Persicimonas caeni: one gene and its partner. Each later gene encodes a partner of the first gene's protein in a complex. Links are inferred from orthologs where the notes say so. Each region holds a gene or a part of one and is shown on either strand. Other genes may lie near its edges. The genes, in order: FIV42_RS25025 and FIV42_RS21665.

What was found.
Region 2: the proteins of FIV42_RS25025 (region 1) and FIV42_RS21665 are in contact, whole or in part, in a solved structure (PDB 1NEK), measured with the Escherichia coli proteins. The link is inferred for Persicimonas caeni from one-to-one orthologs.

Annotation. Positions count from the first base shown.
Region 1 is NZ_CP041186.1:6,740,379-6,743,676, forward strand. Bases 145-3,126 are described here. They hold FIV42_RS25025 (L-aspartate oxidase), read right to left. Parts: upstream 2,522-3,126; coding sequence 767-2,521; downstream 145-766. Other genes in these bases: FIV42_RS25020 (hypothetical protein), read left to right, coding at 145-374; FIV42_RS25030 (IS3 family transposase), read right to left, coding at 2,786-3,126. In the rest of the region: more of FIV42_RS25020, read left to right, coding at 1-144; more of FIV42_RS25030, read right to left, coding at 3,127-3,298. UniProt on the Escherichia coli protein: Two distinct, membrane-bound, FAD-containing enzymes are responsible for the catalysis of fumarate and succinate interconversion; the fumarate reductase is used in anaerobic growth, and the succinate dehydrogenase is used in aerobic growth.
Region 2 is NZ_CP041186.1:5,867,218-5,870,282, forward strand. The notes cover bases 174-2,922. They hold FIV42_RS21665 (succinate dehydrogenase/fumarate reductase iron-sulfur subunit), read left to right. Parts: upstream 174-1,038; coding sequence 1,039-1,806; downstream 1,807-2,922. Other genes in these bases: FIV42_RS21660 (fumarate reductase/succinate dehydrogenase flavoprotein subunit), read left to right, coding at 174-968; FIV42_RS30310 (hypothetical protein), read right to left, coding at 1,886-2,922. Also shown: more of FIV42_RS21660, read left to right, coding at 1-173; more of FIV42_RS30310, read right to left, coding at 2,923-3,065. UniProt on the Escherichia coli protein: Two distinct, membrane-bound, FAD-containing enzymes are responsible for the catalysis of fumarate and succinate interconversion; the fumarate reductase is used in anaerobic growth, and the succinate dehydrogenase is used in aerobic growth.

The DNA of each region.
Region 1 (3,298 bases):
ACTTGGGCGTCGACCGTACCTCGGCGGCGATGGCCACGGCGATCGAATTCATGACGGGTGAATTTCCCGACGGCCATGCCGCGCTCGAGCGCGCCCGGGAGGCGCATGCCAACCTGAAGGCCAAGCTCGAAGCCGCCGATTCCGAGGAGGCCGAGCGCGTGGCCGCGATGCAGGCGCTGTTCGACGCGCGCACGAGCGCCAAACGCGCCTACTCGGCGGCGCGCAAGCTCGTCGACGCGGCGTTGTCGCTGGACGGTTCGGAAGAGCGCATCTCGCAGCTGATGCCGCCGCTGTCGTCGATCTATGACTCGGCGACCCCCTCGACGGACGAGCCCGTTGTTCCTGACGAGCCGGTCGAGCCGGTGGAGGCGTAAGCGCGGAGTTTCGCCACACGAGCCTCGAGAACGCCAACCCCGACCATGGGGTTGGCGTTTTTTCTTGCCAGAACGCCAACCAATGCTGCTAGGTTGGCGTTTTTTCTTGCTGGAACGCCAACCAAGACCGATGGGTTGGAGTTTTTTCTTGCTAGAACGCCAACCAAGGCCGTTGGGTTGGCGATTCTTCTTGCTGGAACGCCAGCCCAAGCCCCTTGGCTGCCGTTCTTTGGGGGCGAGTGCTGCAACCAAGGTCGTTGGGTTGGCGTTCTCGCTGGCCAAAACCGCAACGCGACTCGTTTGGGTTGGCGTTTTTGCTTGCGAGAACGCCAGCCCAAGGCCTTTGGCTGGCCTTCTGTCAGCGAGAGTGCTGCAACTCGAGGGGCCGGGCTCTACTCCAGGTGGTGATAGTCGAGCTTCAGCTCCTCTTCGAGCGCCTCTTGCACCGCCTCGGGGATCTCGGGCACCTCGCGGGTCCACAGCTCCATGTGGCCGTCGTCGCTGCGTCCGTACGGGATATTGACCTTCCAGTCGTCGGCTTCGTCGGGGTGGTCCTCGCGGTATTGCGCGCCGCGTGATTCCTCGCGCATCAGCGCGCCGCGAAAGATGGCCTCGGCGCCGACGAGCATGAAGCGCAGGTTGACCGCCCACTGGAAGCTGTCGGAGCCGGGGCCGCCGTCGACGCTGAGGTCGCCGGCCTTTTCGATGATCTGCGACAGCTCCGAGAGCCCGTCTTCCAGGTCCTCCTGCGTGCGCAGGATGCCCGCCTTGTCCCACAACAAGCGCCTCAGCGCGGCGACTAGATCCTGCGGGCGATGCTCGCCGCTGCGGTCGGCGAGATCGTCGAGCTCGTCGGTGTAGCGGGCGATAACGGCGTCGTCGAGGGAGGGGTTGGGTGACTCATTGGGTGAGGCCTCGTCGGAGAGTGCGTCGGCGAGGTGGGCGCCGCAGAGTTGGCCGAAGACGACGGTCTCGCACAGGGAGTTGCCGCCCAGGCGGTTGGCCCCGTGCAGCCCCGACGTCGCCTCGCCGACGGCGTATAGCCCGTCGAGGCTCGACTGGCCGGTGGTGAAGTCGACGCAGACGCCGCCCATGGCGTAGTGGGCGGTGGGGGCGACCTGCATCGGGTCTTCGGCGATATCGATGCCGAGGTCCTGGAAGCGCTCGTAGACCGACGGGAGACGCTCCTGCAAGAAGTCGCGGTCGCGGTGGGAGATGTCGAGCAGCACGCCGCCGGCGTCGGTGCCGCGGCCCTGGCGGATCTCGCGGGCGTTGGCGCGGGCGACGACGTCGCGGGCGGCGAGCTCCATCTCGTCGGGAGCGTACTCCTCCATGAACCGGTCGCCCTCGGCGTTGAACAGGTGGCCGCCTTCGCCGCGCACCGCCTCGGTCACAAGCTCACCGCGGCGGTCCTCGGGCTCGACCATCCCGGTGGGATGAAACTGGATGAACTCCATGTCGCGAAGGTGCGCGCCCGCTCGGTAAGCCAGCCCGACCGCGTCGGCGGTGTTCTCGTCGGGGCGCGAGGTGCTGCGGTCGTACAACGCGGTGCACCCGCCGGCGGCGATGACCACGGCGCGGGCGCCGATGGCCACGTACTCCCCCGAGTCGATGTCGAAGCCGACCGCCCCGCAGGCGCGCCCGTCGTCGGTGGCGACGTGGGTGATGCAGACGTTCTCCAGATACGGCACGTCGAGCTGCCGGGCGCGCCGCACCAGGGTCTCGAGGATGGCCGCGCCGGTGCGGTCGCCCACAAAGCACGTGCGCCGGTAGGTCTGCGCGCCGAAGTAGCGCTGGTTGATCTTGCCGTTGTCGGTGCGCGCAAACCCCGCGCCCCACTCGTCGAGCTCGCAGACCCGCTCGGGCGCCCGCTTGGCGAGCAACTCCACGGCGGTCGGGTCGCACACGTAGTGGCCCTCGCGGATGGTATCGGCCGCATGCACCTCCCACCGATCCTCCTCGTCGAGGTTCCCCAGCGACGCATTGATCCCACCCGCCGCCCAACTCGTATGCGCATCGCCGTGGTCGCGCTTGCCGAGCACCAGGCACTCGACGCCCGCCCCGGCGAGCTCGATGGCCGTACGCAAGCCGGCGGCGCCGGCGCCGATGATCAGAACGGTGGTGTGTTGTCTGTGGGTCTTTGGCATGTCGGTCTCCGCGTGTCGAAACTTCACTGACGAAACCTAACCACAGCCTGTCCGTACGCCTTGCGGTGGAACGGCGAACTCACCACGGGGACACAGGGGGGCACGGGGAAAGGCCATGTTGTTTTATCCCCCGTGTCCCCGTGCTCCCCGTGGTGAACCCTCTCGTCGCAGGGCAGAACGGCGAACTCACCACGGGGACACAGGGGGCACGGAGAAAGGCCCTGTTGTCGGTATGTGTCAAGATAGTTGTCGCGTCTGAATTATCTACGTCTCTTGTAAATTGAGCGGCGCAAGCCGCACCTCTTCGGGGCGCGTCCATCCTCGCGGCCTTCGACTCCAGCGTGCGGGATTCTTTTGGCGCGCCTGTTCATAGAGCTTTTGGCGTCTTTGTAGCAGCTCGACGTCTTCGCCCGCGTGGCGCTGCTCGGGGGTCACCCAGCCGATCCCGCTGTGATAGTGCTCGGTGTTGTACCAGCGGACAAACGCCTCGACCCACTCAGACCATTCATGCACGCCGTCGAGCGGCTTTTTGGGGTAGCCAGGCCGGTATTTGAGCGTGCGAAAGCTCGATTCGCAGTGAGGGTTGTCGTTGGAGACGCCCGGGCGGCTAAACGAAGCGGCCACCTCCAGGCGCTCCAGCGTCGCCAGAAGCGTCGAGCCCTTCATCGCAGCCCCGTTGTCGGCGTGGATGCAAAGTCCGCTCGCCTCGACCTGTTCGGCGAGGATCGTCTTTTCAATGAGGCGGCTCGACAGCTCCATCGATTCTTGGTCTTCGAC
Region 2 (3,065 bases), 870 kb from region 1 along the record:
TGGTGCCGCGTGACGTCGCGTCGCGTAACGCCAAGTACATGGTCGACGCGGGCTTGGGTGTCGGACCGCAGCACAACGCGGTCTACCTCGACTTCAGCCACGCCATCAAAGAGCAGGGCCGTGATGCCATCAAGGAGAAGTACGGCAACCTGTTTCACATGTACCACAAGATCACCGACGAGAACCCGTACGAGCAGCCGATGCGCATCTTCCCGGCCGTTCACTACGTGATGGGCGGTCTATGGGTCGACTACAACCTGATGAGCAACCTGCCGGGACTCTTCGTCGCCGGTGAGGCCAACTTCTCGGACCACGGCGCCAACCGCCTGGGCGCCAGCGCCCTGATGCAGGGCCTAGCCGACGGCTACTTCATCGTCTCGCGCGCGGTCAGCAACTACCTGGCCGAGAACCGCTTCGAGATCACCGACGTGAGCACCGACCAGGGTGAGTTCAAAGAGGCTGAAAAAGAGGTCCGCACGGGCATCGACAAGCTTCTCGAGCTCAACGAGAAGGCCAAGGCGAAGCCGGCCGACCAGCAGCGCACGGTCATGGACATCTACCGTGACCTGGGCGAAATCATGTGGGACAAGGTTGGCATCGCGCGCACCGGCGAGGGCCTCAAGAAGGCGCTCGAAGAGATTCCGAAGCTTCGCGAGGAGTTCTGGTCGGGCGTAATCATCCCCGGCGATGACGACACGTTCAACAAGTACCTCGAGGTCGCCGGCCGCGTGGCCGACTTCCTCGAGCTCGGTGAGCTGATGGCCCGCGACGCGCTCGAGCGCGACGAATCGGCCGGCTGTCACTTCCGCGAGGAGCACCAGACCGAGAAGGGCGAAGCGCTGCGTGACGACGAAGCCTACGCCTACGTCGCGGCCTGGGAATACCAAGGAATGAACGAAGCGGAGAAGCTGCACAAAGAGCCGCTCGAGTTCGAATTCGTCAAGCTAAAGCAGCGTAGCTATGAGTGATACGAGCGGCAAAGACAGCCTCCAAGTACAGAAGGCTACCGGTCAAGGAGTACGAGCCATGGCTCAAGGAATGACCCTGCATCTGAAAGTTTGGCGCCAAAAAGACGCCAACTCGCCCGGCAGGCTCGAGTCGATCACCGCCGAGGACATCACCGGCGACATGTCGTTTCTCGAGATGATGGACCTGGTCAACGAGCGCCTGGTCCAGGACGGCAAAGAGCCCGTCGAATTCGACAGCGACTGCCGCGAGGGTATCTGCGGCACCTGCGGTCTGACGATCAACGGGCAGGCCCACGGCCCCGAGCGCGGCACCGCGGTGTGCCAGCTGCACATGCGCAGCTTCTCGAACGGCGACACCATCGTCATCGAGCCGTTCCGCGCCCGCGCCTTCCCGGTCGTCAAAGACCTGGTCGTCGATCGCGCAGCGTTCGACCGCATCATCCAGTCGGGCGGCTACACCTCGGTGACCACTGGCCCGCACGCCGACGCCAACACCCACCTGGTGCCCAAGCCCGACGCCGACCGCTCGTTCTTCGCGGCGACCTGCATCGGCTGCGGCGCCTGCGTGGCGGCTTGCCCGAACGCGTCGGCCTCGCTGTTCACCAGCGCCAAGCTCACCCAGTACGCGATGCTCCCGCAAGGCCAGGCCGAGCGCGAGATTCGCACGATCCGCATGATCAACCAGATGGACGAGGAGGGCTTCGGCAACTGCTCGAATATCGGAGAGTGTTCGGCGGTCTGCCCCAAGAATATCGAACTCGAGAATATCTCGCGCATGCGCCGCGAGTACCTGCGCGCCATCTTCAAGATGGGCGGTCAGGCCGAGCACACCGACTGAGCAGTCGTTGTACGAGCACAAAGAAAAACGGCGGCCGGGGCAACCCGGCCGCCGTTTTTTTGTGTCGAGCGCTTAGCGCTTAGTACGCTCCCGGCTCTCTCGGGTACTCGTCGTCATCGTCGTCATCGTCGTCGCCGCTCTCGTCGGCTTCGACTTCGCCTCTGGGAAAGTCGTACTGCTCGGAAGGCGTCTCCCAGTCGAAGTTGATCGGCTCTTCGACGACCGGCTCGTAGCTGTCGTCGTCATCGTCGTCGTCGTCGCCGGGCATCGGCGTTTCGCCGTCGTCGTCATCGTCGTCGTCGCCGGGCATCGGCGTTTCGCCGTCGTCGTCATCATCGTCGTCGTCGCCGGGCATCGGCGTTTCGCCGTCGTCGTCATCGTCGTCGTCGCCGGGCATCGGCGTTTCACCGTCGTCGTCATCGTCGTCGCCCGGGGTCGGCGTTTCGCCGCCGTCTTCGTCGGCCACGCAGATGGCGGTGGTGCAGGCGGTGCAACCGGCGTCTTCAGCGGTCACCGGCTCGGTCGGGCACGTCTGGGAGTTGTCACCAGTGACGATGTCGCCGCCCAAATTGTCGATCTCGGCCACGAGCTCGTCGACGGTGCACTGAGCGAGCTCGAAGTTATGGATGGCGATGAAGTCGCCGTTGACCCACTCGAGGCACGACATGTCCAGGTGTGACAGCTGCGGGTTGCGCTCCAAGACCACGTCGCCCCACACGGTGGTGAGCACCGGCGCTGCCAGGCTCTTCAGGCCACCGTTGAAGTGGACTTTGAAGTCACCGTTGACCACGACCAGGCTCGGCAGGCAAAGGCATTCGAGGCCGTCGCTGTGCTCGAAGATGAACGTGCCCATCACGCAGGTCAGCTTGGGCAGCTCGAGGTTGGTCAGCGCGTCGTTGCCCGCGAAGATGAGGTCGTCGCCCACGCCGAACAGGCTCTCGAAGCTCGCCGACTGGAGCGCCGGGTTGCCGAAGACGTGCAGGTAGCCCGAGACCTCGCGAAGCGTGTCGAACGAGATGCTGGTCAGCGCCGAGTTGCCCTCGACGACCAGGCCTTCGCCGGTCTCCTCGAGGTTGGGCAGGCTGATATCTTGCAGCGCGGTGTTGTCGGCGATGCCGATAAAGCCGCCGGTGCTTCGCAGCCCGCTCAGCGCGCTCAAGTCGGTGATGTCGTCGGTGTCTTGAACAAACAGGTGATTCTCGACGGTAAAGCAACTCAGCCCGTCGAACTGGGCCAGATCGGACTGCTGGCTGATGTTG